Sediminitomix flava: one gene and its partner. The protein of the gene in region 2 binds, or shares a complex with, the protein of the main gene of each other region. Links are inferred from orthologs where the notes say so. Each region holds a gene or a part of one and is shown on either strand. Other genes may lie near its edges. The genes, in order: carB and carA.

Region 1 (15,548 bases), on a different replicon or contig from region 2:
TCGTCTGATATCTGAAGGAAAGGGACAGCAAGTACAGTTGGAAGTTTTTGGGGAAAGCGGTGGTGATAAACACCTAATTGAACCAATGGAAGGAATCGGCATATTGCTTCCAATGCTTAGAGGTTGGTTAGGTGAGGATATAAAATACCTAGTACCAACACTCATTGAGAATTATGAGAACAAAAGTGGAGAAAAGTTTGAGCATTCTTCTGTAGAAGAGTTGACAGCGCAGTTGGTTGAATTAAGTCTTTCTTTTGAAAAAACTCCTGCTAAGGTAGGTCTCGTAACATCTTCAATCTTTTATGAGGCAGAGATTGTGATCAAAGAAGTCTTTGCAGTAGTACAAAAGCAACTGCAAGCAAGTGAATTGCCTACAGAGAAAAAGGACTTCTTGATCGAGAAATTCTCTGATTACAGAAATATCTATGAAAGCTTCGTGACTGCTTCTCTTACTCACGAGATCAGATTAAAACCACATAGAGACTTATACAGTATTGCACTTTATCAGTTGGGGATTGCTCCCGAAGATTTTGATAAAGTAGCAGGTTTTGAAGATAGTCAAAGTGGGATGGTTGCGATCAGAGCGGCAGGAATTGGACTTTGTATTGCTGTTCCATTTGCTCAGTCTTTAGGGCATAATATGGAGGCAGCTTCTCACATCTGTAAAGGTGGAGTACCAGAAGCTTTACTAAAACACAACTTATTTACACAACAAACTACAGCTACAGTCTAAAGGGAGGAAATCATGGAAAAGAATAAAAACGTTTATCACGTAATTTCAAATACACACTGGGATAGAGAGTGGAGATTTCCATTCCAAAGAAATCGTCAGATGCTTGTCGAAATGATAGATGAAGCATTAGATATTTTGGAATCAGACCCAGATTATAGAGCATACCATCTGGATAGTCAGTCGATTGTCTTGAGGGACTACTTGGAAGTAAAGCCTTACAATAAAGAACGTATTGTTCAGTTAGTTCGTGAAAATAGATTGTTGATTGGTCCTTGGTACATCTTGCCAGATGAATTCCAAGTAGGAGGAGAGAACCATGTTCGCAACCTACTTTTAGGGCACAAAATCTGTAAAGAATTTGGTGGAGTATCTAAAATTGGATATTCACCATTCTCTTGGGGACAAATTTCTCAATTGCCACAAATCTATAATGATTTCCGTATTGAGTTAATCATGTTCTATCGTGGTGTAAATGCTTTGGAAGCGCCAAAGTCAGAGTTTATGTGGGAAGGTGCTGACGGTACTAAAATGGTAAGTTCGAGATTTTCGACCATGCCACGTTACAACTTCTATTTCTACATTTACAGAAATGCAATCCATAATGAAGATCCTTGGAACGTAGAGTACAAATGGTCTAAAGGTGGTTCGGCTTTCCATTTTGCAGATAAAGAACAACAAGAGGAAGATTATTTCTTCATCAAAAAAAGAAATGAATACTTCCCAGAAAATATTGAGTATTGGGTAAACCGTTTGAGAGAAGAGCAAGACAATGACTTTACAACACCACACAAAATTTGGATGGAAGGTCATGACTCTTCAGGCCCTAACGGACAAACAGGCCAACTGATCAAAGATATTAAAGCACAAACAGGCTTAGACGTTCGTCATTCTACATTACTTGAGTATGCAGAAGCTATTGCAAAATCAGTAAAAGAAGACGAACTGAACCTTGTAACAGGTGAGCGTCGTTCGGCACAAGCCAATCCTAGAAGTGGTAACATGTATGGTTACACTACTTCTGCAAGAATGTATCTGAAACAAAAGAACTTTGATGCAGAACGTTGGACACAGTTCTATGCAGAGCAATTCAATCATTTTGCAGGTCTATTAGGTAAGGATACAAGAGATCTTTACTTGGATATTGCTTGGGAGAAAATCTTACAAAACGCAGCGCACGATTCTATCGGTGGATGTTCGTTAGATGCCATCCACGAAGATATGATGCACCGTTACAAAGAGGCTATCGAGATTTCGAGAGGTGTTTTTGAGAGAGCAATGAAATATACTTTGCCACAATTGAGCACTAAAGTATTTACGGATCAGATGGCTGAAGATGAAGCAAAAGTATTCATTTCGGCAATCAACCCGAACTCAACTTCACGTTCGGAAGTAGTAGAAGCTTATTTGGATATGCCAAAAGAGTTTGCTCAAAAAGGCTTTGAATTGGTAGATGCAGAGGGGAGTAAAGTAGAATATCAGCTTATCAAAGAAGAAGGAAAGCAACTTGTTGTGGAAGAAATGACAAACCGTCCAATGTTCTTCGATATGCAACGTTACAAAGCCTATGTCCATCTTCAGAATGTGCCAGCGCATGGTGTGAAAGTATTCCGCTTGAAACCAACTGAAGAAGCAGTAGCAGAAAATGCACCACTTGCAGTATTGGAGCAAAGACCAGTTCTTGAAAACGAATTCTTGAAAGTAGAAGTAAACGAAAACGGATCTTTCAACATTCATTCAAAAACAAATGGTGTTCAGTACAAAGAAGTAGGTTATATCTACGATGAAGGTGAAGCAGGTCATGCTTGGGTAAATACACCAACAGAGCCATTTGTAACAAGCTTAAATGCAAAACCTTCAATCAGTATCATTGAAAACGGTGCGTTGTCTTCAACAGTAGAGATTGCATTTAACCTAGATCTTTACAACAACCTTGCAGACCGTAAAGCACTAAACGGGAATACTACGGAGTGTGCTATTGTGTTGAAAGCAACATTGAACAAAGGTTCTAAAAACCTAGAATTCAACTTAGAAGTAGATAACCGTGTAGAAAGTCACCGTTTACGTATCATGTTCCCTACACAAGTAGGAGACAACGCATTCTCTTACGGAGAAGGACAATTTGATGTCGTAAAACGTTCGTTGGAGCGTCCTGATACGAGCGATTGGGTAGAACAACCAATGTACGATTTCCCAATGCACCAATTCGTAGATGTTGCAGATGATAAGAATGGTGTAGCGCTATTGGTAGATGGTTTGAAAGAATATGAAGTACTTCAAGACGAGCAAAAAACATTGGCAATCACGCTAATTCGTTCGTTTGAGTTTATCATCAATCCTGCTGCTGAGCAAGATTATACACATGAAAAAGGAGCACAATGCCTTGGGAAACAAAACTTCCGCATGGCATTCTATCCGCACACAGGAAATTGGGGAACAGAAGAAGCTAATGTATACCAAGAAGCGCTAAACTTCAATAATACACTTCGTTTGGTACAAACAGGAGAACTTGAAGGTGAGCTAGGTACTGAAGTTTCATTCTTGAATATTGAAAATAAAAATGTAGTCTTCTCGGCATTCAAAGGAGCAGAGAATCCTATTGAAAATGCAAAAGTATTGAGAGTATACAATCCGACTATGGTTGAACAGCAGACCACAGTCACTTTTGCAAAGTCAATTGAGCGAGCAGAGTTGATTACTTTGGAAGAAATATACAAAGAAGGTTTAGTAGTAGTACACGAGAACACGATTGAATTGACAATTGCACCAAAAAGAATTGAAAGTATTAAACTTCATTTTTAGGTAGCAAGATCGCTATTAGAGGCAATGACTGTTTGTTTTTGCCTCTTTTTTCATTTCACCATTAATGAGAAAGAATAAGATGAACATATTATATATCCCCCTTGATGAGAGACCTTGCAACTATGAGTATCCAAAGATGATTGGAGCTTTGCAAAAAGAGGTGAATTTTATAGCTCCTCCTAAGTCTCTTCTAAATAAGAAGAAAGAGTCAGCAGATATTGAACTCCTTTGGGATTGGATTTTTGATCATGCAACTGAAGCCGATATTGCGATTGTTTCAGTTGAAATGTTGGTTTATGGAGGATTACTACCTTCACGTTTACATCAAGATTCAGTAGACACACTTCTTGAAAGACTTAATCGTCTGAAAATTTTAAAGGAGCGTAATCCTAAACTGAATATCTATGCTTCAAATCTGATCATGAGGACACCTCATTACGATAGTAGCGAGGAAGAACCAGATTATTATGCAGATTTTGGAGAAGCAATCTTCAAGTGGGCTTGGTTCAATGACAAGAAAGAAAGAGAGGGATTAAGCGGAGAGGAACAATCAGAGTTGGATTCAATCACTGAGAAGTTACCAGAAGCACATTTGGCAGATTACAGTCAACGTAGAGAGAAGAATGTAGTTGTAAATGTAGCTGTGGTGGATTTGGTAAAAGAAGGAACAATCGAATTCTTGTCTATTCCTCAAGATGATTCGGCTCCTTATGGTTTTACTGCCATTGATCAAAAGAAAGTAATTAAACATATCATCGGGAATCGATTGCAATCAAAAGTACATATGTACCCAGGTGCAGATGAAGTTGGTTGTACTTTACTTGCAAGAGCTTTCGTGGAAGCAAAACCATGTCGTCCGAAGGTATATGTAATGTTTAGTTCTGTGAACTCAGAGCAAATCATTCCAATGTATGAAGATCGTCCACTTGCAGAATCTTTAAAGGCACATATTCTTGCTTCAGGAGCTTTATGGGTAGATGATCCGAAAGAGGCAAGTTTTATCCTTGCAGTGAATACGGCAGGGAAGGTGATGATGGAGTCTTGGGATCAAGATGAGAAAGATGTGACGTATTCTTCTTTTAGAAATTTGAGATTCTTTGTCGATAAAATTAAAAACTTCCAGAAAAGAGGGTATAAGGTAGCTGTAGCAGATGTAGCCTTTGCCAATGGTGGAGAAACAGAACTAGTACATATGCTTGACGAAGCACGAGCATTTGACGACTTAATTGCTTATGCATCTTGGAACACAAACTGTAATACAACAGGTACAGTTTTAGCAACTTCTATTTTAGGTTATACTTCAGACTTGAAAGAAGAGCTTACTTATAACAAGGTGTATCATCTTTTGGAAGATTGGATATATCAGGGAGTTATCAGAATGGACATGGTAAAAAATTATCTACCTACAATTGATACATCTTACTATATTTTCAATGGAAAGGATAAAGAAATCCATCAAGAGATGGAAAGAAGATTGAGAGAAGAATGGGCTAAAAATATACTTTATTCTTTCAAAGAGGTCGAAATAGAGCAATTAGGAGTATATACACCTTGGAACAGAATGTTTGAAATAGGTTTAGATTTAGACTTGAATTATAAAATTTAATAGGTGTTTGAACGAGCGAGGTGAAGTGAATTTTGAATAAGGGAAATTTACATATCACTGAATTCAGTGATGTTTAAATTTAGAATGTTATACAACTTGTTATTACAATGTTTTTTAAAATCTTAATAATTGTATTTAATGACATTTATCACTTTGTCTATATTCGATTAATAGGTAATTTTACACTTAATAACAAGCATTACTAATCCCACGAACAATTCAAGTTTGTGATCTATTTTAACTGAATTGAGAGTCCAATATTTTTTTCTAAAAACATGAGGCATCTACAAAGCAAAGAGGAGTTAATGGAGAGTTTCCAAAATGGAAGTGAGGAAGCTTTTGAGCAAGTTTTCAAATTTTATTACCCATCTTTGATGGCTTATGGAGTTAAAATTGCTCATGATGAGTCTCTTGTAAAAGACATTATTCAAGAACTGTTCTCTAAATTATGGGAAAACAGATCTAATTTTGATAAGATTCAATCTTTAGATAGTTACCTATTCAGAGCTTTAAGGAATAACCTAATTAGAAGCGTCTCTTCACAGGAGAAACAAACAAACTTAGATAGCTTTCAGTCTGAAGCTGAAGTCAATCAGTGGTCATCATCTTCTATGGAAGAAAATATGATCTTGGACGAAGAAGAGAGCTATAAAACTAGACAAGTAAACGATGCCTTAGCAAGTCTAAGTGCAAGACAGCGAGAAGTCATTCATCTAAAGTTTTTTGAAGAAAAAAGTTATGAGGAAATTGCCCAGATCACAGGCATGAAATATCAATCCTTGAGAAACCTAATTCACAGATCAATCTCCTCGCTCCGAAAACACACTGTCTTGTTCTAGCAATACAAAAGACAATTATTGAAGATGAAAGACTTGACTAAAATTACAGAATACAAAGAGCTTTATAAAGCAACTTTGTTAGACAATGTGATGCCCTTTTGGTTAGAGAATTCTATAGACCAAGAGTTTGGAGGTTACTTTAGCTGTTTGGACAGAGATGGTACTGTCTACGATACAGATAAGTTTATGTGGTTGCAGAACAGAGAGCTATGGATGTTCTCTCGAATGTACAATACCGTTGAAGCGAAGGAAGAGTGGAAGGAAGCAGCTACAGTTGGTTATGAGTTTTTGAAAAAACATGGAATGGATGCCTATGGAAATTGGTATTTTTCATTGAATAGAGAGGGTAAACCTCTTGTTCAGCCCTATAATATTTTTTCAGATTGTTTTGCAGCTATCGGATTCAAGGAATATGCAGTAATGACAGGTGATGAAGAAGCCTTAGCTATTGCAAAAAGAACTTTTGAGAACATATTAAAACGTCAAGCAAATCCTAAAGGGAGTTATAATAAAATTGTAGATGGCACTAGACCATTGAAAAACTTTGCATTGCCAATGATTCTTTCAAATATGGCTCTTCTTTTTGAGGGTGTTTTGGAAGATGAGAAAGTGAATGAACTTGTCGATCAGGTAGTCGATGAAGTTATGAATGTATTCCTAGATGAAGAGAAGGGAATTGTTTATGAAAATGTTTTGCCTGATGGAAGTAAAGCAGATTGTTATGATGGACGCTTACTAAATCCTGGGCATGGGATTGAAGCAATGTGGTTTATCATGGATATTGCTGCCAAAAAAAGCGATTCGGCTTTGATGCAAAAGGCAGTTGATGTAGTAATATCTACTTTAGAATATAGTTGGGATAAAGAATTTGGTGGTATTTTCTACTTTATGGATGCCGAAGGTAGACCTCCACTCCAACTAGAATGGGATCAAAAGCTTTGGTGGGTGCATTTAGAAACACTAATTGCTTTATCTAAAGGATTCTTACATACCGAAGATCAGCGTTGTTGGGATTGGTATGAAAAAGTACACAATTATGCTTGGTCACATTTCCATGATCCTGAATTTGGTGAATGGTTTGGTTATTTGAATAGAAGAGGAGAAGCTTACCAATCATTGAAGGGGAGTAAGTGGAAAGGTTGCTATCATGTGCCAAGAGCAATGATGGAATGTTGGCAGATTTTTGAGAAAATAGAAGAAAAAAATCTACAGTTACAGTAGATTTTCAAGATTGAATAAAAAATGAAGGGATGCAGAAATGTATCCCTTTATTCTTTTACATAAACAAAAGAAGTATTCTGTAAGTATATTTCTATCTGATTGAAGATTACATCTCTTTGAGTGGCCTCTGTCCCATGTAAAGGGATATTTTCTAAATAATCAAATAGAGCTAAAGCGACAGATCGATTCAGTTGCATTCTAAATACTTTTTTGTCATCCACCACATGCAAATTAAATTTTTGTTGGTAGAGCTCTATAAGTAGTTGATCAGTCACATTGGAAGGCATACGATGCTGATAATAAGTGACAAGCTTAAATAATAAGAACTTTAGAAATAAAAAGGAATTTGCATCTAACTTCAAACTAAGTTTCTTCATTTTCTTGACTTCTATGTAATAATACGCTTACTTTTTGAACAATTTATGGATTGTTTTAGCTTTGTAAACATACAAGATCTATTGTTAGCGTTGTCCAAAATTTAGAAATTGGTCAAACTATAAAAGTTAAGTAAACCACTTATGTATATTATCAAAGTAAAAGGAAAAGCAAAGATACCGGATTATGTTCAATTCAGAGATGATAACTTTGCTTTAGTTGCTTATTTTAGAGCTGACAGACCTTTGAAGAAGTTAGAAAAGTACGGACTTGAAGGAAAAGAAGAGGCTTTGCAAGAGTTAATCGTGTCTTTGCCTTTCGGAAAGATTCAAAAACTAGAATTATAAATTATCTAATAGATGAGAGAACAGTTTTTATGTTCTCTCAAAAGTAAATTTTTCAAAATGGAGCCAGTAATTAGCGTACGTTCTGCCACAATCTACCACGATGAGACCGCTCACGAAGTAATGAAAGATATCTCTTTTGATATTGCTCAAAATGAGTTTGTATACCTCATTGGTAAAACGGGAAGTGGAAAATCTTCAATCTTGAGAACTTTGTATGCTGATTTACCATTCAAAAAGGGTAGTATAAAAGTTGTGGATTATGCTATTCATAAAATAAAAAGAAAGGAGGTTCCATATTTGAGAAGAAAACTAGGTATCATTTTTCAAGACTTTGAATTATTGACAGATCGTACTGTAAAAGAGAATCTTTTCTTTGTGATGAGGGCAACAGGCTGGAAGAAGGAAAGCCAAATGTTGGAAAAAGTAAATTCTCTTTTAGAACAGGTTGGTTTGTCGGGTACATTAAATAAAATGCCTCATCAATTGTCGGGAGGAGAGCAGCAACGTTTAGCCATAGCTAGAGCCTTGATAAACGATCCTGAAATTATTTTGGCCGACGAACCTACAGGAAATTTAGATCCAACAGTCGCCAGAGATATTCTCAATTTGTTTGTCAAAATCAATCAATCTGGTACAGCTGTTCTAATGGCAACTCATCAACATAGCTTTTTAAAATTCCATCCATCAAGAGTGTTATACTGTGAAGAGCATGGAATTAAAGATATCTCAAAGGGGCAAATCATAGAAAGGATGCTCTTACAAAAAAATAACTAACAGTAAAACTTAAAGAACTACCGCATTGGCTAATCAAACTAAAACAAAAGAACGTTCAAAAGTAGAGGCAATGATTGAAATGAAATGTCCTGCTTGTCGTGAGGGAAATCTTTTTAAGTATTCATTACTTAATAAGCCTCATAAGTTTAGTGCTATGCATGATAAGTGTCCAAATTGTAATACTACTTATCACCCAGAAGTAGGTTTTTATTATGGTGCAATGTATGTGAGCTACGGTATCAATACCGCAATCTTTTTGAGTTTGTTTTTATTGCTTCATTTGGTGATTCAGCCAAAAGAATTTTGGGTATACTTTGCGGTTATTTTCCCAGCTATCATTATTCCATTCCCTTTCACTTTTCGAATGTCTAGATCAATCTACCTTCATTTAGTGGGTGGAATTGATTATAAAGGAAAGAAAGAAGAATAATTCATTAATGTAATGTTAGGGAAGTATAGATAAGTTAATAAAGCTTTTGAGTCTTGTTAATATTATAATAATATTCTTTTGATTTGTACTTCTCTAATAAAATTCTGACTGACAATAACATAGAGCATACATTATTGTATTAATTAGTATATCTTCAAGAAATTAGATAATGTAATATTTCTATTCTAATACGGTATACAATAATGCACTATAACGAGCCAATTTTCAATGAATATCCTTTATACTTGGGGATTTTCATTGGAGGAGTAATTGTCGCTATGTTTTGGTGGCTTTCTGTTTTCTTATCGAAGAGATTTCTTTCCAAACAATATATATTTCTACTTATCAGGGATTGGTTAAAAATCTCATATAAACAGGCTTTTGGTAAACATTCAATTTTTTGGCTATTTCATTCTGTTGAAAAGTCATCTTATGTTTTATCAACCAATGAAGAGGGCGAAATTACCTTTGCAAACCCACTATTAAGTGAACGACTAGGATTAAGCTTTAAGGAGCTTGAAGGAAGTAAAATTGAAGATTTGTTTTCAATTGAAGATCATACGATACAAAATTGGAAAGAATACATACAAACTAAAGAACTTATATACTTGCCCCTGCAAAGTTTAAAGAATCCGAATGAACAGTTCTATTTTTGTGTAGGCAAAAACTCATCAAGATCTACAAAGCATTTCTATACATTTATGAGTTGGGGGCATCAAGCTGATACTCCTTATTTTCATAAAAAAGAAGAAATCGAGTTTTTGGAAGAGAAAATTGATAAACTTGACGAGTTGAACAATACTAAAAATAAGTTCTTTTCAATTATCGCTCATGATGTAAAAGGACCTCTCAACACGCTGTCTTCTTTCTCAAAACTCTTGTCAGAACATTCAAATAGATTTAGTAACTCAGAAATCACGATGATCGCAGATGATATTCATGAGTCTACTAATTCGGTATACAAAATGTTAGAGGATTTGATGTCGTGGACTCGCTCACATTCTGGAGAATTTCCTTTCAGGCCTCAAAAAAACTTCTTGAATCGGATAGTCTATGACAATATTGAATTATTAGACAGTAGTTTTCGTAATAAGAAAATTCAACTAAGTTTACAGCTTAGTAAAGAAAATCTAGTTTGGGTTGACAAGGACTCTGTAAAAACGGTCATTCGAAACTTACTTTCAAATGCCTTAAAATTCACTCCTGAAAATGGAGAAGTATTCATCTATTCATATGCAAAAGATGATCAAATATTACTTGCAATTCAAGATAATGGAGTCGGAATAGCCAAGGAATACCAAGACAGAATCTTTAAAATAGATCAGAAATTTACTACAAAGGGGACTAGAGATGAAAAAGGCTCAGGTTTTGGATTGGTCTTGTGTAAGGAGTTTATGGAAAAGAATAAAGGTAAGATTTGGTTGGAAAGTGAATATGGATTGGGGACTACCTTTTTTCTATCGTTTCCTAGATATAAAGAAGTTCCAATTGTTGAAGAATTAGTTATTCAAAAATAAAAAAAGAGCTTTCTATTTATTTAGAAAGCTCTTTTTAGATTACTTTATGGCTATAAAAGAGATTTCTACTCCAACATCTTTAGGGAGTCTTGCGACTTCTACAGTCTCTCTTGCTGGAGGGTTTTCTGAGAAAAACGCTCCGTATGCCTCATTAATTGTCGCAAATTCATTCATGTCTTTCACAAAGATTGAACACTTTACGATGTTTGAATAATCCATTCCAGCTTCTTCCAACACATAGCCAATATTTTTCATGACTTGGTTTGTTTGAGCTGTAATACTATCTGTAACTAAATGTCCTGTTTCTTGATTAATAGCAATCTGACCAGAAGCATAAAGTGTTTTATCTTCTACTAAAACAGCTTGGCTATATGGTCCGATAGGAGCAGGTGCTTTTGGACTATTGATGATTTTTTTCATGTGTTTTAAAAAGTATGATTAAAAATTATTGAGTTATTCTTTCTGATTCTTCGAATGATCTTTGTACACAGTCTTCTATTGATAAGCCATAGAAGTAGTTTCCTGTAATAGAAATATTCCTACCTTCAAGCTCTTTATTTATACCTTCGATCAATTCTTGATGACCTAAAGAAAGTGATGGTAATTGGTGAATGGTATATTGAAAACTTTCAAAATCCTTTTCATCCACACCTATTACTTTTTTGATTGTTGCTTTGATTTTTGCCTCAGTAATATCTGGATTCTTAAAGTGAATTGAGAAACCTCTATACATATCATCGGGCATTACATCTCTTGTTACTACCGAGAAAAATGATTCACTTTCTGGAACTATACCAGCAAGTTTTTCAAGGTTTACATTCTCTTTTTTAACTATAATTCCTGCTGAACACAACTTACTGAAACCAATTTTTGAAGTAAGCTCAGATAGCTTTGGTTGAATAGTTTTAATAAGAGTTGATGTAATATTTGGAGGAGTAGCAAAAGTGATTTTTTCAGTCTCAAAAGTATTTGTATTAGTTTGAACTGAATATTTTTCACCTTCTTTACTTAGACTTAAAATGTCAGTACTTAGGAATGTCGAGATATTTGGATGATTAGAAATGATATGAATCAGATCATTTAATCCATGCTCAAAAGTATAGCTTTTAGGGAATTCTTTATTTCTTTCTTTTCTTCTTTTTAGCAACATATCAGCAGGAAAATCCCCTGCCTCTTGGCAACTTACAGCACCAAAAAACTTCGATAAAACCTTATCGTAATTCCCTTTCCCTAATATTTTGGAGTAGTACTGTTCTACGGTTAAACCTTCTTTCTTTAGACTAAAGATTTTAGGAAGATTACCTAGTAATTGAAGAAAATTGAGTTGGGACGGAATAGAAACTAATTTACCATCCGATTTAAATACTTTATAAGACGCTTTAGTTCTGTTTAGGGCTTTGTCTTTGGCATTTTTTGATTCAAGAATCTGAGTAAGGTATTTGTAAGAATTATAACAGGTATGCGCACCTAGCTCAATCCAATAATTATCTTTTTGGAAAGTATGAATACATCCTCCTAATCGTTCCGATTTTTCTAAGATTGCAACTTTCAATCCTTTTTCAGCTAAAAAATGAGCTGCTGTTAAACCAGAAATACCTCCACCAATTACAATCGAATCAAATACCATAAGCTTTACAAGATCATTTTATTTTTATATGCAATAGTACAAAAACAAAAAAACTCCTGCTATTACTAGCAGGAGTTTTTGAATGTATTTATCTGAAAATTGAGCGTAATTAACGGCTCAAGTACATGTTTCTTTCAGCATAGATTTTCTTGAAGTATTTATCCTTCAAATCTTTGATGAAGTAGATGCCTTCTCCAGTAGATTTCATCTCAGGGCCTAATTCCTTATTTACGTTAGGGAATTTGTGGAATGAGAATACTGGAATTTTGATTGCATATCCTTCTTTCGTTGGATTGAAATCAAATTCAGTTACTTTTTTACCCAACATCACTTTTGTAGCGTAGTTCACGTAAGGCTCTTTGTAAGCTTTACAGATGAATGGTACAGTACGAGATGCTCTTGGGTTAGCCTCAATGATGTATACTTTGTCATCTTTGATAGCGAACTGAATATTGATCAAACCTTGTGTTTTCAAGGCAATTGCAATCTTCTTCGTATACTCCTCAATTTGCTCGATGATCAAGTCACCCAAGTTGTATGGAGGAAGTAGTGCGTAAGAGTCACCAGAGTGGATACCTGCAGGCTCGATGTGCTGCATTACACCGATGATGTGAACGTTTTCACCATCACAAATTGCATCTGCTTCAGCTTCGATAGCACCGTCTAGGTAGTGGTCAAGAAGAATTTTGTTACCAGGGATGTCTCTCAAAGTTTCAACAACATGGTTTTCCAATTCCTCTTCGTTGATCACAATCTTCATTTTCTGACCACCCAATACGTAAGATGGACGAACAAGAAGTGGGAATCCTAGGTCTTGGCATTTTTCTAATGCTTCGTCTGCAGACTCTACTGTGTCAAATTTAGGATAAGGAATGTTATTGTCTTTTAACAATGTTGAGAAGCTACCTCTATCTTCAGCAAGGTCAAGCGCTTGGTAACTAGTACCGATGATTTTCACGCCAAAGCGATCCAATTTTTCAGCAAGTTTCAAAGCAGTTTGTCCACCCAACTGAACGATTACACCTTCAGGTTTTTCGTGGAGGATGATATCATAGATATGTTCCCAGAATACTGGTTCGAAGTATAGTTTGTCAGAGATATCAAAGTCAGTAGAAACTGTCTCAGGGTTACAGTTGATCATGATTGTCTCATAACCTTCTTCTTTTGCTGCCAATACCCCGTGTACACAACAGTAGTCAAACTCAATACCTTGACCGATACGGTTAGGACCTGCACCAAGAACAACAATTTTCTTGTTGTCAGTGCTTACAGATTCGTTTTCGTCTTCAAAAGTTGAATAGTAGAATGGCGTTTGAGCTTCAAATTCTGCTGCACAAGTATCTACCACTTTCCAAACACGCTTAATGTTTAGCTCATGACGACGTTTGAATACATCACTTTCAAGACGGTTTACCAAGTGAGCAATTTGTCTGTCAGCATAACCTTTTTGTTTTGCTTCCATGAATAATGCTCTTGGAATGTCTTCCAATTTGTATTCAGCAATCCTTTTCTCCAATAAGATGAAGTCCAAGATTTGGTTCAAGAACCATTTATCAATTTTAGTAACTTCCCATACTGTTCTCAATGAGATACCCAATTTCAAGGCATCATAAAGAGCAAACAGACGGTCGTCACTAGGATTAGCTAATTTGTCAAGAATAACTTCTCTATCCGTAAGCTCTTTGCCATCAGCACCCAAACCGTTACGTTTGATTTCTAGGGACTGACAAGCTTTTTGAAGAGCTTCTTGGAAGTTACGTCCGATACCCATAACCTCACCTACAGCTTTCATCTGTAGACCAAGTTTTGTATCTGCACCTTTGAATTTATCGAAGTTCCAACGAGGGATTTTTACGATAACGTAATCAAGAGCAGGCTCGAAGTAAGCTGAAGTAGTTCCTGTGATTGCATTTTTCAATTCATCCAAATTGTAACCAATCGCTAGTTTAGCAGCGATTTTTGCAATTGGGTATCCTGTAGCTTTTGAAGCAAGAGCAGATGAACGAGATACACGAGGGTTAATCTCAATCGCGATGATTTCATCTGTATCAGGATTTACTGAGAATTGAACGTTACATCCACCAGCAAACTCACCAATACCATTCATCATTTTGATGGCAAGGTTTCTCATTTCTTGATACACGGTATCAGGAAGTGTTTGGGCTGGAGCAACAGTGATAGAGTCACCAGTGTGAACTCCCATTGGGTCAAAGTTCTCGATCGAACAGATGATAATTACGTTACCATTGTTGTCACGTAGAAGCTCCAACTCATATTCTTTCCAACCTAGAATACTTTGTTCTAGAAGAACTTCATGGACTGGAGAGGCGTGAAGACCGCGTGTAAGTAGTGTATCGAACTCCTCTGCAGAGTTTACGAAACCACCACCGTAACCACCCAACGTAAACGAAGGACGAATTACTAATGGGAAACCAATTTCTTGAGCGATTTCTTTACCCTCTAAGAATGATTTGGCTGTTCTACCCTTACAAACGTTTACATCAAGCTCTAGCATTTTCTCGCGGAAAAGCTCTCTGTCTTCAGTCGTATTGATCGCATCGATATCTACCCCGATAATCTCTACTCCGAATTCTTCCCAGATTCCATCTTTATCACAGTCAATCGCAAGGTTCAATGCAGTTTGCCCACCCATAGTAGGAAGGACTGCGTCGATCTTATGATTTTCCAAGATTTGAATGATAGATTCTTTTTCAAGAGGGAGGAGGTAAACATTGTCAGCGGTTACTTCATCGGTCATGATCGTAGCAGGGTTGCTATTGATCAATGTAACTTCAATTCCTTCTTCTCTTAGTGAGCGAGAGGCTTGAGAACCGGAATAATCAAACTCACATGCTTGACCAATAATGATTGGTCCGCTTCCAATAATCAGGACAGAATTAATGTGTTTTTTTCTAGGCATCTTCTTAATCTAAATCTGTATGTATCCTGAGATGCAAAGTTATATCATCTGATTCACTTTTCTTAATTATATCTAAGAATACTTTTACATTTACTTAAAGAAAGAGTGAATAAATTGTGATTTTTTAATGAGGCTTACATCTCGATTTAGTTTGTATACAATTGCTATTTAGGGATTTATAGAGTTAGAAAGAACTCGAAATCCTGTTTTTATTTATTTTTTAAAAAAGTCATATTATTCACCATAATTGAACGATTTTAATCTAAAAAAAAGCTCATTTTTTTCTGGAATAATCACGTATTACTGACACTTATCAATAGCACAATATTTTTTTGAGACAAAGAGATCTATTTACTTTTT
Region 2 (15,013 bases):
GATACGGCTGGTTTCTTGCATTTTAGATTGAAATGAGACACGGTAAAAAATTCAACCACCTAAGCAGAAAGTCTGCACACAGAAAAGCAATGTTGTCAAACATGGCTATTTCTTTGATCGAGCACAAAAGAATTAACACTACTCTTGCGAAAGCAAAAGAGTTGAGAAAATTCATTGAGCCATTGATGACTCGTTCTAAAGAAGACAATGGTCACAACAGACAAGTTGTATTCTCTTACTTGCAGAACAAAGGTGCAGTAACTGAGTTGTTCAACAACATCGCAGATAAAATTGCTGACCGTCCAGGTGGATATACTCGTATTATCAAGTTGGGTAACCGTCTTGGTGACAACGCTGAAATGGCGATGATCGAGTTGGTTGATTTCAACGAAATTTATAACCCTAAAGCTGAGAAGCCTGCTAAGAAGACAAGAAGAAGAAGAAAGAAATCTTCTGATGCTTCTGAAGCTCCTGCAGCAGAAGGAAATACTGAAAATACTGAAGAGTCAGCTGAGTAATCATTACCTAGTTGATATCTATAAGAAGGGATTGGTCTTAGATCATTCCCTTTTTTTTATGCCTTTTTTAGAGCATTTCAAGATAATTTTGTTAGGTAATAGGAATTAGTAGAAAAATAGTTGATTTGTTAATAGAGGGCTTAAAAAATGCCTTGATTTGATTATTATTTCTATAATTTTTGATTTTCAGCATAATTTATTGTCAATAAGTTAAGAAATTTGATTGATCCTGTTAATTTTGCGGGAATGCTTAAAAATGGCTTACTGAAATGAAGGAGAAACAGACTGCAATTCTGATGTTAGCGGATGGTAGTGTCTATCATGGTACTGCTATCGGGAAAATTGGTACTACAGCCGGGGAAATTTGCTTCAATACTGGGATGACTGGTTACCAAGAAATTTACACGGACCCCTCTTACCACGGTCAAATCATAGTGAATACCGTGTCACATATTGGAAACTACGGTACCGTATCTACAGAAACCGAATCTTCGGAAGTACGTATTAAGGGTTTGGTAGTGAAATCATTTTCACAAACTCACTCAAGAACTACCGCTGAAGAGTCGCTACAAGATTATTTAGACAAATCTAACATTGTAGGTATCGCGGATCTTGATACTCGCCAACTCGTAAGACATATCAGAGAGAAAGGAGCTATGAATGCGATCATCTCATCTGAAGTTTCAAATGTTGAAGAACTTAAAGCAAGGCTTGAGGAAACTCCTAATATGGAAGGCTTGGAACTTTCATCGTTAGTGACGACCACAGAGCCTTATTTTGTAGGTAATCCTCACGCTTCTAAGAAAGTAGCTGTATTGGATATCGGTGTTAAGAAGTCAATTCTTGACAACCTTGCTAAAAGAGATGTATACTGTAAAGTTTTCCCAGCAAAAACTTCTTTCGAAGATATGAAGAAATGGCATGCTGACGGATACTTTATCTCAAACGGTCCTGGTGACCCTGCAGTAATGGAATATGCTGTAGACACTGTAAAAGAAATTTTGGAAGAAAATAAACCATTGTTCGGTATCTGTTTAGGACACCAAATTCTTTCAAGAGCTTCAGGATTGAGCACTTACAAAATGCACAACGGACACAGAGGTTGTAACCACCCTGTGAAAAACTTGCAAACAGGATTGTGTGAGGTGACTTCTCAAAACCACGGTTTTGCAGTAAGTAAAGAATCTGTTGAAGGTTTAGAAAATGTAGAGGTAACTCACATTAACCTAAATGATGATACGATTGAGGGAATCAAACGTACAGATAAGCCTGCTTTCTCTGTGCAATATCACCCAGAATCATCACCAGGGCCACATGATTCAAGATATTTGTTCGATGATTTTGTGAAATTAATGGAGCAAAACTAATCGAACTCTCAAAAGAGTTTTCTTTGAATCCGTAAGTTAATCGCTTACGGATTTTTTTATTTTGAAATGGAAACAACGAACTTAGCTGAAATTGAGTAGAATCTACTTGAAACAGTTTGTTTGTTAGTGAGTTTTATTTTTAAGCATCGATTTTTTAAGATTACGATCAACCTATAACTTACTTAGCTAATCATTATATTTTTTTTAGAACATTTTGAGCGTCAACTAATATATGTGGAAGTCAATTTTAGTTTTATTTCTTTTTGTAATTCTCCAGTCACAAAGTATTCTGAAGGCACAATCAGTTCTAGCTGATGGTGATGTCTATAAATTCAGAGTGACTTCCTCACAACTGTATAAGCTTGATTATAATGATCTATTAAACCTAGGAATCAATGTAAGCACATTAGACCCTAAGAAAATTCAAGTCTTCGGAAACACTGGAGGTATGTTACCTCAAGAAAATGCAGCTTTCAGATACAATGATCTCTTTGAGAATGCGATTTACATCGAAGGCGAAGAAGATGGGAGTTTTGATACTGGCGACTATATCCTATTTTATGCTCAAGGTGCTCACAAGGAATATTTTGATGAAAGTGATCAGCTTTTAAAACATGAGTTCAATTGTTATGATGATGCCAATTTTATCTATTTAAAAATAGGGGAGAGTGATGGTAAAAGAATTACAGAAACAGAGCAGATTGAATTAGCAGGTAATGAAATCTCAACTTTTGATGATCTTCATTTTTATGAAGAAGATGAGGTTTATCCAATGCTCGAATCTACTGGCAGACGCTGGTTTTCGTTTTACTATTCCTCTACACAAGACTCTGAACACACATTTTCGATTCCAGGTCGTATTCCGAGCGAAAAAATAAAACTTACGACAGCTGTTCTTTCAAAAGCAGAATCAAGAGCTACTTTTACTTTTAGTATCGATGGAAGCGAAGTGGATACCGTAAGTGTGGCAGGAACGACTCCGAATAAATATTATAGACAAGGGTATATTGTTGGGAAAACAATGCAAGCTGAAGGTAATTATGGAGAAACATTTACGATTGGAGTTAATTACAATCGTCCCACATCTTCAGCTAAAGGATATCTTGATTATCTGTCTATAAATACTAAAAGAGAATTAAAGTTATACGATAATTATGTCCATTTCAGAAGTATAACTTCTTTAAATGAAGAACAAGTTATTTACCGTATTCAAGGACTTGAAGGAAATAATGCACAAATTTGGGATATTTCAAATCCTCTAGAGCCAAAATCAATTCCCTTTTCATCTTCGAGGTTTAGTGATTTTCCGAATGGAAGTTTGAAAGAATATATCGCTTTTTCAGGGAGTTCATTCCCTTCTCCTGCATTTGAAAATAAAGTTGTTCAGCAAAATATTCATGGATCGAGTGTACCTGATTTTATCATACTTACGCATCCTAATTTTTTATCAGAAGCGAATCGTTTAGCTGATTTCAGAAGAATGAATGACCAGTTAGATGTATTGGTCGTAACCACTGAACAAGTTTATAATGAATTTTCCTCGGGTAGACAAGATGTTACTGCCATTAGAGACTTAGTACGTTATTTTTATCTCCAAGACCAATCGAAGTTAAAGTATTTGTTGTTGGTAGGAGATGGAACATATGATTTTAAAAACACACTCAAAGAATCAACTTTTGTTCCTGTATATGAATCTAGAGAGACACTTTACCCTGTGAATAGCTTTTGTTCGGATGATTATTTTGGTATGATGGACGAACACGAAGGTTATTGGGCTGAAACGCTAGATGGAGAAGTTGACCTAGATGATATGGAAATAGGTGTTGGACGCCTACCAGTAAGTACATTGGAAGAGACCGAAGCGATAGTTTCTAAGATTATATATTATGAAACGCAAGAGTCGCTTGCTGGAAATTGGAAGAAAAATATACTTTTTGTGGCTGATGATGTTGATGGAAATCTTCATCAAGAAGATGCTGATAAATTGGGAGTATTAACCGATTCTCATTTTCCTCACATAGATGCAAAAAGGTTAATGTTGGATGATTTCGAGAAAACACCTACACCCTCAGGAAGTGAATCTAAAGAGGCTGAGGCTTTCTTATATCGCCAAATTCATGATGGTGTTTTGATCGTGAATTATAATGGACATGGAAATGTGGCAGGATGGTCAGCAAAAAGGATTCTAACCTCAAGCCATATTGATACATGGACAAATCTTGACCGATTGCCTCTGATGGTTACAGCTACCTGTGATTTCGGTCGTTTTGATGACCCTTATGTTTTTTCAGGTGCAGAAAAAGCAATTCTAAAGTCAGACGGAGGAGCAATAGCACTTTTGACAACCACTAGGCCTGTTTTTCAAATATCAAACTATGAAATTAATGAGGTTTTCATTGAAAATGTTTTTGAGTTAGAGAAGTCTGGTGAAATGGCTCGTTTGGGAGATGTCATGCGAAAAACCAAAAATGAAGGAATTTATTCAGACAATAACAGAAACTTTTCTTTGTTGGGCGATCCGACTTTACGTTTGAGATTCCCCAAAAAACAGATTCAATTGACATCCATAAATGAGAACTCAGTATCGGGCGAAAACATTGTAGGTGCTTTAGAAAGAGTAGTTCTAGAAGGGCAAGTGCAAGTGGCAGATGCTGAAGTAATCCGAACGGACTTTAATGGAGAGCTTTTATTATCAGTTTTTAGTCGAAAAGAAAGACAGACAAAAGGAATAGATTCGCCAGTTTATCCTTATGAAACTATGGATAATGTCTTATTTAGAGGTTGGGTTTCTGTAGTAGATGGGGAATTTGAAGCTTCCTTTGTTGTTCCAAAAGATATTTACTACTCCGAAGAAAATCTAAAAATAAGTATGTATGCTACAACAACGGGCGATCAGCTCGAAGAGGTAAGTGGTACATTTACGGATTTGAAACTCGGAGGGACAGCTCAAGAACCTGTGATAGATGATGAATCACCTTCAATTGCTCTATTTATGGAGGATGACTCTTTTGTGGAAGGCAGTGTAGTAGGGAGTGATAGTTATATGTTTGCTGAACTAGAGGATAATATAGGCTTCAATACATCCTTAATCGGTGTAGGGCATGAAATGCTTCTGACATTAGATGATGATAGTTCTTGGGTTGTCAATGATTATTTTGAAGCAAGCTTAGATCAACCAAACAAAGGAACAATATTATTTCCTTTGAAAGGCTTAGAAAAGGGAGTACATACTTTAAAATTAAAGGTTTGGGATGTCGGGAATAATTCAGCAGAAAGTACAATTACATTTAGGGTCGCAGACAACAGTGAATTTGTTGTTGAAAACTTTAAAAGTTACCCTAACCCGATTAGCTTTTCATTCCAAAATCCAAAGTTGACTTTTAATCATAATCAAGCAGGAGAAGACATTTTAGTGAATGTGAAAATTCTGAAAATGTCTGGAGAAGTGGCATCAAAATTTGAAACAGAAATTTCGAATGCAGCAGCGATTGTAGAGAATTTGGAATGGGAGTCTCAAAAACTACGTCCTGGGGTGTATATTTTAGTGGCTAATTTGATGGTAAAAGGTACAGAGCTGAATTCTCAGAAAGTATTTAAAATTATAGTAGGAGATTGATGTTAATACTTAACATACATTGATATAAGATTTACAAAGATTTGTACATTCGTATAAAATAGCTGAAATTCGTATATTATCGAGAATTACAGCTTATTACTTAGCTTGTTTTTAGAAAACTGAAGAAATCTGACTATATGAAATAACCTCTACTAAATACTATATTATTACATCTCGAGAGCTTTTAGCTTTATTCTTTTTTTGCGACTCAGAGTTGTAATGTCTTTTTTTAATTAAAACCAGACAACTAGAGGAAAATGTCTAAAATATTTAACAAACTAGCCTTGTTGTTAGTGTTTGGGCTAATGACAAAAGTAGCCATCGGACAAACTACAGGTGGGAATCCGGTACAGGAATCTACAACAGGAGCTATTGTGACTGCGGTTCCATTTCTAACTATAGCACCAGATGCGAGAGCTTCAGGTATGGGTGACGTAGGGGTTGCAACTACTCCAGATGCAAACTCAGCACACTGGAACCCTTCTAAATATGCCTTTATTGACAATGATTACGGTTTTGCATTTTCATACAACCCGTGGTTATCAAAAATTGTCAATGATATGTACTTGGCTTATGTTTCAGGTTATTTTCGTTTGAATGACCGTCAAACATTAGCTGCAAGTATGAAATATTTCGACTTAGGAGATATTCAATTTACAGATGATATTGGAAATCCTGTTCGATTTTTCAATCCAAGAGAGTTCTCGTTTGATGTGACTTTTGCGATGAAACTTTCAGAGCGTTTCAGTATGGGGGTTTCTGGTCGTTATATTTATTCAAATCTATCTGGAGCAACAACTTCTTCGGGGCAAAACTTTGATACAGGGCCAGGGAGTACAGGAGCTATTGATATTTCGGCTTATTGGCAAGGACCTGAGTTCAATTTAGGTTCATACCGTTCAAATCTAGCATTGGGAGCAAACATTTCGAATTTTGGTTTCAAAATGGATTATCAAACAGGAGCGAATAACTCTGAAAACTTTCTTCCAACAAATTTAAGATTAGGTACAACTTGGACAACTGAGTTTGATCCATACAATAAGTTGGCTTTAAGTTTAGACTTTAATAAGTTACTAGTTCCTTCTGATCCAACAGCCGCAAGTGAAGACTCATTTGTTTCTGGAGTATTTAGTTCTTTCTCAGATTCACCTGATGGATTTTCTGGCGAGTTACAAGAGATTATGATTAGTACTGGTTTAGAATACTGGTACAACGATATATTTGCTGCAAGAGCAGGTTACTTCTACGAAAATCCAAACAAAGGAGATCGTCAGTATGTAACGCTAGGTCTTGGTGTGCGTTACCAAGTTTTCGAAGTGGATTTCTCTTACCTAATTACAACCAAGCGTAACAACCCATTAGAAGATACGCTTCGTATCGGGATGAAATTCAATTTTGGAGACAGTAAGAGTGGAGCGAAGAAGAAGAGAGGAAGAGATAACTCTTCTCCTCTAGATAATGAAATTTAAGAACTCACTGAATATAAAGAGCCTCAATTCTAACTTGAATTGAGGCTTTTCTTTTTTTGTAAGTCTACGAATAGATTTCAGTGATCAATTGTTTGATTATAAGGATTTAAATTCTTAGGTTTGCAAAATTTTTTTTCAAAGCAAGGCGCTTAAAAGAAAGGATAAATTGCGTATCATTTAGTTAAAACAGAAAGAGGATAGAAGTTATGGCTCACTATTTCAACGAAATTTCAAGAACGTTCAATGAATATCTCTTGATCCCAGGATTGACAACAAAGGACACCAATCCGGGTAATGTATCTCTGAAAACACCGATTGTGAAATACAACAAAGGCGAAAAGTCAGCGATCGAGTTGAATATCCCTTTTGTTTCAGCAATCATGCAGTCTGTTTCAGACGATGGTCTTGCAATCGCATTGGCTCGTAATGGTGGTTTGTCATTTATCTACGGTTCTCAAGCAATCGACACACAAGCTGAAATGGTTAGACGTGTGAAGAAGTTTAAGGCTGGATTCGTAGTAAGTGATGCAAACGTTACTCCAGAGCATACGCTTGCAGATATTTTGGCATTGAAAAAGAAAACTGGACACTCTACAGTAGGAATTACTGAAGACGGTTCACCAAACGGAAAGTTTGTAGGTATCGTAACTAGCCGTGACTACCGTGTTTCTAAAACTTCTTTAGACACGAAAGTGAAAGAGTTTATGACTCCTTTCTCTAAAATGGTTTATGGTAAAGCAGGTATCACACTTTCTGAAGCAAACGATATCATTTGGGATAACAAACTAAACTGTTTGCCAATCGTAGATGAGGATCAGAAATTACAATACTTCGTATTCCGTAAGGATTATGATGATCATAAAAAGAACCCGAATGAGCTTTTGGATGAAAACAAAACGCTTATGGTAGGTGCTGGTATCAACACAAGAGATCATGCTGAGCGTGTACCTGCATTGGTAGAAGCTGGAGTTGATATTCTTTGTGTAGACTCATCTGATGGTTACTCTGAATACCAAAGAGAAGCAATTGAGTGGGTGAAAAGAGAATACAATGGAGAAGTGAAAATCGGTGGCGGTAACGTTGTAGATAAAGACGGATTCATGTATTTGGTAGAAGCTGGTGCTGACTTCGTGAAAGTTGGAGTTGGTGGTGGTTCTATCTGTATCACTCGTGAGCAAAAAGGTATTGGTCGTGGTCAAGCTACTTCTATCATTGAGGTTGTTGAGGCTCGTAATGAGTACTTCGAGAAAACAGGAATCTATATTCCAATTTGTTCAGATGGCGGTATCGTACAAGATTATCACATGGTATTGGCATTGGCAATGGGTGCTGACTTCATGATGATGGGACGTTACTTCGCTCGTTTTGATGAGTCGCCAACTAAGAAATTGAAAGTAGGAGGAAACTTCGTAAAAGAATACTGGGGTGAAGGTTCAGCTCGTGCTCGTAACTGGCAACGTTACGATATGGGTGGTGACGAAGATAGCAACGACGGTATGAAGTTCGAAGAAGGAGTTGACTCTTACGTACCATACGCTGGTAAGTTGAAAGATAACTTGAATGTTACTTTGGCTAAGATCAAATCTACAATGTGTAGCTGTGGAGCAATTTCAATTCCTCAATTACACACGGATGCAAAGATCACTTTAGTATCATCTACAAGTATTATTGAAGGTGGTGCTCACGATGTAATCTTGAAAGAAACATCTAACGGATAATTAATATCCATTTAAATATCTATCTAAAAAAAGCTTGGCTGTACTTTACAGTCAGGCTTTTTTGTTTTCTTCCTATTCTTTAATTTGTCTTATCACTTTTTTACATAAGATCTGAGCAGAAAATGGAAGTCACACTAGAAAATATTGAGACAGAGAGAACAATTCTTCGAGAGTTGAATGTCAATGACATCGAGGACCTCTATGAAACATATTCTAATGTGGAGGCCATGAAATATCGCTACAATCCTCCGCTATTGAGTATGGGAGAAGCATTGGTAATGGTAAAAGAAGCTCATAGAAATGCTCGTATGCAAAAATCAATACGATGGGGAATAGAGGAAAAAGAAAGTGGTCGGTTGATTGGTACAGTTGTTTGGTTTCTGAAAGGTTCTTATCGAAGAGATGAAATAGGCTATTCCATTAACCGAGATTGGTGGGGAAAAGGCCTAATGACCGAAATATTAACAGAAGTACTTCATCATTTACAGTCTGTTGGAGTAGAAACACTACGCGCTAGAGTTCATAGAGAAAACCTGTCTTCTCAAAAAGTATTGGAGAAAAATGGTTTCACAAAAGAAGTACATTCGAAGACTGATACGATTATTCATTTTCACATTAATTTTTCCAATTAAATAGATACTCCGATTCTAATAGTTTTGTCTGTTAGACTCATTTTTTACTCAATTCATTAAGAAGTCAACTATGAAGATTTTTTACATCATAACACTACTTGCTATTGTTTTTTCAGCTTGTCAACCTAAAAAAGCTCCTATTGCAGAAGCAAAAGTGGAGGTCAGTACAAATAGTTATGATTCCGCTTTGGCAGAAAGACTAGGAGGAGATGATTATGGTATGAAAACCTATGTAATGGCATTTTTGAAAAAAGGACCAAACAGAGATCAAGATTCTCTCGCTGCAGCTGAATTGCAAAAAGCACATATGCTGAATATTGAGCGAATGGCTGAAGAAGGTAAATTAGTAATGGCAGGTCCTTTTTATGAAAATGATCAAGAACTTCAAGGTTTGTATCTATTCAATGTAGAAACAATAGAAGAGGCAAAAGCTTTAACAGAAACTGACCCAGCCATAAAAGCAGGAAGACTGAAAATGGAATTGATGCAATGGTATTCATTGGCAGCCATTCAAGAAATAAACTCAATTCATAAAAAGATTATGAAACAGTCGGTAGTAAAAGAGTAAAAGATTCTATCAGAGCAGAGGAATAACAAACCCGAGACGAGTATAACAATTACTCTTCTCGGGTTTAGTTTTATCGGGAATCTAATGAAGGTATTGGAAGTTGAAGTCAAATAGAGCTTGATTTTCCCAACTAGAACCATTTGTAGCTTCATTTCCTCTGAAAGCAACCCAATCAGGCGCCCAATAACACCAACCGAAGGCATCGGTTCTTAAGATGATATTGTCGATTTCTTTTAGAAAAGCCTTTTGCCCTTCGGGGCTAGCAGGGAAATCTGAAATTAATTGAGATTCATCTCCAATAATGTTATTGGTCCAATCATTCCACCCTAACGTAAAAGGATAAGCAGTCTCGGCTATTAGTACTTTCTTTTGATGGGTAGATTGGAGAGATGTGATTTTATTTTCTAAGTCTGTCAAATCTTTGCCATGCCATTTGGGATAATAAGAAAGTCCAATCAAGTCATAATCTACATTGAAAGATTTTAGTATCCCGAAAAACCAATCGGCACCTTCAATACCAGCAAAGTGTAAAATGATCGGTAGTTCTTTGTCATAATCTCTTGAGGCTTTTATTCCTTCCTTGAGTAAGTCTGTAAATTGCGCTTGGTCAGAAATATTTCCTTCAGGCCAAAGCATTCCATGATTGATTTCATTCCCAATCTGTACATAATCTGGTCGAACCTCATTTAATGCAATAGTAGTAAAAGAATAAATGGAGTCTTTCAAAGCCGCTAATGAAAGTTCTTCCCATGCTTTTGGTTTATTTTGTTTTGCAGGGTCTGCCCAACTATCAGAATAATGAAAATCTAACCAAACTTTATAGCCTAAGCTTTTCAGTCTGTTTGAGAACGTTTTCACTTCATCCAAATTACAGTGCCCGTTTTCAGGGTTATTCCAAAGTCTTAGTCGAACAGTATTGTAGCCCTCATTCTTCAAGATTTCGTCAGCTTGTTGAGGCGTATTTTCAGCGTCAAAAAATGTAGTTCCTTCCGCTTCTATTTCGGGAAGAAAAGAGAGGTCAACACCCAACATGTGTTTAGCTTGTACGGGAGGAGGCGTAGGGCTGGTAGAATCAAGATCAGTTGAAGATTGGCAACACAAAAGAAAACCAATACTGAGTGTGATTAAAAATTTAAAAATTCTCATACTGAAGCTTATAAAAGGATAGTCTATTTTCTTCTGAAAGTTAAAAAAATATGCATTGTATACACTAGCCTAGATTTAAGCTTAACAAAAAATCATTCTGGTACTATCATTATTTTTTATTGAATGAAGACTAGATTTCTCATGTTCCATAAATAGGGTATTAAATCATTAAGGAGATGGGAAATGATATTGATAGCGGAAAATGGGACTGTTTTCAAGCGGGACTCAGAGGAATTTTAATACAGAAAGGAGATGATGCATATGAGGATGCTAGAAAACTCTATAATGGAATGATAGATAAATCTCCAGCTTACATTGTGAAATGTGCAGATGTGGCAGATGTGATTACAACAGTGAATTTTGCAAGAGAAAATAAGTTGAAGTTAGCAGTAAGAGGAGGAGGGCATAATGGTGCAGGTTTAGCTTCTGTAGATGAAGGAATGGTTTGTGATCTTTCTGATATGAGAAGTTGTAGAGTAGATTTGAAAACGCAAACGGTGAGAGCTGAAGGAGGGTGTAAGTGGCGAGATGTAGATCATGTGACTAATGCCTTCGGAATGGCAACTTCTTCAGGGATTGTCTCGACAACAGGAGTAGCGGGTTTAACACTTGGTGGAGGACATGGCTACCTTGCTCGGCAATATGGATTGACCATTGATAATTTAGTAGAAGCAGATGTGGTATTGGCTGATGGTAAGTTTGTGACAGCAAGCAAAACAGAGAATTCAGACCTCTTTTGGGCAATAAGAGGTGGAGGCGGAAATTTTGGTGTTGTGACTTCTTTTGTTTTTCAGCTTCATCCAGTTCATACGGTTCATGCAGGAGTAACACTTTGGCCATTAGAAAAGGCTAAAGAGATACTGACATGGTATCAAGACTTTATTTTGAAGAGTAAAACGGATTTATACGGATTTTTTGCCTTTATGAGAGTTCCTCCAGCACCACCATTTCCAGAAGAATTGTATACACAAAATGTATGTGGAGCAGTATGGTGCTACACAGGAGATTTTAATAAGGTCGAAGAAGTTTTCAAACCGATTACAGACACAGCACCTGTTTTCTCGCATCTTGGATCTATGCCTTTTCCAATTTTGCAAGGCCTGTTTGATGATCTTTATCCTTCGGGACATCAATGGTATTGGCGAGGAGATATATTTAAAGAACTAAGTGAAGAGGCTATTGATAAATTTGTCAAACATGGTTCAGAAATACCAACGGTTCATTCTACCATGCATATTTATCCGATTGATGGGAAAGTAAACGAAATAGGAAAAACGGCAACAGCATTTAGTTACAGGGATGCAAAGTTCTCCGTTGTTTATGCAGGAGTAGACCCAGACCCAAAAAATGCCGCCAAAATTTCAACTTGGGCGAAAAAGTATTGGGAAGATTTACATCCTCATTCAGCAGGAGGAGCGTATGTGAATTTCTTAATGAATGATGAGCACCATGATAGAGTAAAGGCGACTTATCAAGAAAACTACAGGAGATTAACTCAGATAAAAGAGAAATATGATCCAACGAATTTCTTCAGTATAAATCAGAATATTCCTCCTCATTAATATTTTCAACTAGGTTTTAGTTGAATAGCTACCTCTCTACACTTTGCCTGAGAGGTAGTTTTTTTTGTGTTCAAACATTTATTAATTTTTTTTCATTTCATTATTTGGATTAAATCTTAATAACATTTAGATTCGCATCGTATTTAAAATTAATCTAAATAAGTCTTCGGATGAAACTAAAATATTCTTTACTAGCTACTGCTTTTTTATCAATGTCACTTTTTTCATGTGAAGAAAGTTCAAATGATGATCCTACAATGGAATTGCCAACATCTTATAACTTCGAAAATGTAAGTTATAGTGGTCAAACAAATCGTATCATGTTATTGAGTGATTTGGAGGCTAAAATGAAGTCGGCAAATGATGGAGAAACTGTCGTTACAGCAGATGAGTTAACAGCAATCTATGAGAATACGGCTGGAAACTATGATGAGACAAAACAACTAGCGAATAAAACATACAGCGGAGAGGATAGAAATGCTCAAGCTGAGATGTATGAATATTTTGCTTCTTTAGAAGCTATTAGTGGAAATTCTGAAAACCTAATTGGTGGTCGTTTGTTTGATGAAAATGGGGTAGAACCTACGCAAATGGTCGCTAAAGGATTGATGGGTGCTGTGCTTTATTGGCAAGCAACTTCAGTTTACTTCGGTGAAGATAAAATGAATGTAGATAATGAAGAGGTAACTGAAGGCAAAGGAACAGCAATGCAACACCACTGGGATGAGGCATTCGGTTACTTTGGAGCAACTACAGATTATTTGACAAGTGGTGAAACGCAATATTACTGGGCGAGCTACGCAGCAAAACGCGCAGAAGTTTTAGACTTACGTGAAACTATTTTCAATGCGTTCATTAAAGGTAGAGATGCAATCGACCGTAAAGATTATGATGCTCGTGATGAGGCTATCGTTGAAGTACAAAACGCTTGGGAAAAGCTTGTTGCCGCAAACGTAGTTCATTATATCAATTCTTCTTTGGCTAATATGGCAGATGCTGGTGAGTATTACCACGCGTGGTCTGAAGCTAAAGCATTTGCGGGATGTTTATATTTTAATGCTAACAAAACAATCTCTAACGAGGAGTTTGCTCAGTTGGAAACACTACTTGGTGAAAATCCAATGGTAGCAACAAAGTCAGATCTTGAGGCTGCAAGCCTTCTTTTACAAGAAGTATTCGGATTCACAAATGATGAGTTACTTAATCTTTAAGAACTAGACTATCAAAAATATATACACCCCCTTTTTTAAGGTGGGTGTTTTTCTGTTTAAAATCACTTTTAAGAAACAGGGTATGAGACTAAAGAAAACGTTATTCACTTTTTTATGTGCAGGAAGTTTGTTGGGGCAGACAGCTTGTGAAACAGAAAAAGATAAAATATCAGATTTTGACCAAGCTGCAATGCTTGAAAATTATAGTGAAAATCTGATGTTGTCTAACATTGCAACATACAATACTTCAGTGAGTGCTCTCGCTACGGCAGTAAATGCATTCGTTGGAGCGCAAAATGAGGCAAATCTTTTAGCGGCTCAAGAGGCACTACTGACAGCTTATACAGATTGGGCATTGGTAGATGGATTGCAGTTTGGGCCAGCAGAAGAGCAGAATTTCTTTGTCAATTCAAATACTTTCCCTGCTCGATTTGATGAGATTGAAGCTTCAATTGAGAGTGGTAGTTGGGACTTATCAAGTGTATTTGCAAAAGATGAAAAAGGGCTTGCTGCTCTTGATTATCTTTTATTCAATGGCGAAACATCCGCAGATATTTTAGAAGGTTTTGAGAATACCTCTCGCCAAAATTATTTAAAAGAAGTAGCAGAAGATTTATCATCTTCAGCGATGACTCTTTTGGATGCTTGGAGAGCGGATAGTGGAAATTATGCCGCTGAGTTTGCTGCAAATACAGGCAATGACCCAAGTAGTTCATTAGGTTTCTTGATCAATGAATTCAATAAATCTTATGAACGCAGTAAAAATCAGCGTTTGGGTTATCCTATGGGGAAAAACTCTTTGGCAGGAATAGTAACACCAAAAACTTTAGAGGGCTATTACAGCAAGCAATCACTTCGTTTGCTAAAAGCCAATGTTACTGCGGTAGAGAATTTATTTAAAGGTCAATATGGTGAAACAAACGGTTTAGGTTTGGATGATTATTTGACTTCTTATACAGAAGCTGGAATTATAGATAAAGATTTATCGAAAGAGATTTTAGCTCAATTTGAACTTATCCATAGCAAACTTGACGCATTAGCTGATCCTCTTGCAGATCAACTGGAAGCAGAGGATTCAAAGTTGGAAGAACTTTATGTTGCAATGAAGGATATGACCTTTATGATAAAATCTGAGATGTCTACAGCTTTAGGCGTTTCGATCACATATCAAGACAGTGACGGAGATTAATTTTACCATCGAGGGTA

What was found.
Region 1: the proteins of carA (region 2) and carB are in contact, whole or in part, in a solved structure (PDB 1KEE), measured with the Escherichia coli proteins. The link is inferred for Sediminitomix flava from one-to-one orthologs.

The regions. Positions count from the first base shown.
Region 1 is NZ_QGDO01000001.1:189,883-205,430, reverse strand. Bases 12,178-15,548 are described here. They hold carB (carbamoyl-phosphate synthase large subunit), read right to left. Parts: upstream 15,189-15,548; coding sequence 12,378-15,188; downstream 12,178-12,377. In the rest of the region: BC781_RS00760 (HAD family hydrolase), read left to right, coding at 1-733; BC781_RS00755 (alpha-mannosidase), read left to right, coding at 746-3,532; BC781_RS00750 (DUF4127 family protein), read left to right, coding at 3,612-5,138; BC781_RS00745 (RNA polymerase sigma factor), read left to right, coding at 5,414-5,977; BC781_RS00740 (AGE family epimerase/isomerase), read left to right, coding at 6,002-7,198; BC781_RS00735 (hypothetical protein), read right to left, coding at 7,246-7,575; BC781_RS00730 (fructose-6-phosphate aldolase), read left to right, coding at 7,717-7,920; BC781_RS00725 (cell division ATP-binding protein FtsE), read left to right, coding at 7,978-8,694; BC781_RS00720 (DUF983 domain-containing protein), read left to right, coding at 8,720-9,124; BC781_RS00715 (sensor histidine kinase), read left to right, coding at 9,328-10,641; BC781_RS00710 (RidA family protein), read right to left, coding at 10,681-11,061. UniProt on the Escherichia coli protein: Large subunit of the glutamine-dependent carbamoyl phosphate synthetase (CPSase).
Region 2 is NZ_QGDO01000006.1:293,259-308,271, forward strand. Bases 1-2,836 are described here. They hold carA (glutamine-hydrolyzing carbamoyl-phosphate synthase small subunit), read left to right. Parts: upstream 1-787; coding sequence 788-1,885; downstream 1,886-2,836. Other genes in these bases: rplQ (50S ribosomal protein L17), read left to right, coding at 33-518; porU (type IX secretion system sortase PorU), read left to right, coding at 2,118-2,836. Also shown: more of porU, read left to right, coding at 2,837-5,501; type IX secretion system outer membrane channel protein PorV, read left to right, coding at 5,759-6,970; BC781_RS20370 (IMP dehydrogenase), read left to right, coding at 7,177-8,688; BC781_RS20375 (GNAT family N-acetyltransferase), read left to right, coding at 8,811-9,320; BC781_RS20380 (YciI family protein), read left to right, coding at 9,391-9,888; BC781_RS20385 (glycoside hydrolase family 53 protein), read right to left, coding at 9,970-11,034; BC781_RS20390 (FAD-binding oxidoreductase), read left to right, coding at 11,211-12,596; BC781_RS20395 (DUF4856 domain-containing protein), read left to right, coding at 12,767-13,807; BC781_RS20400 (imelysin family protein), read left to right, coding at 13,890-14,996. UniProt on the Escherichia coli protein: Small subunit of the glutamine-dependent carbamoyl phosphate synthetase (CPSase).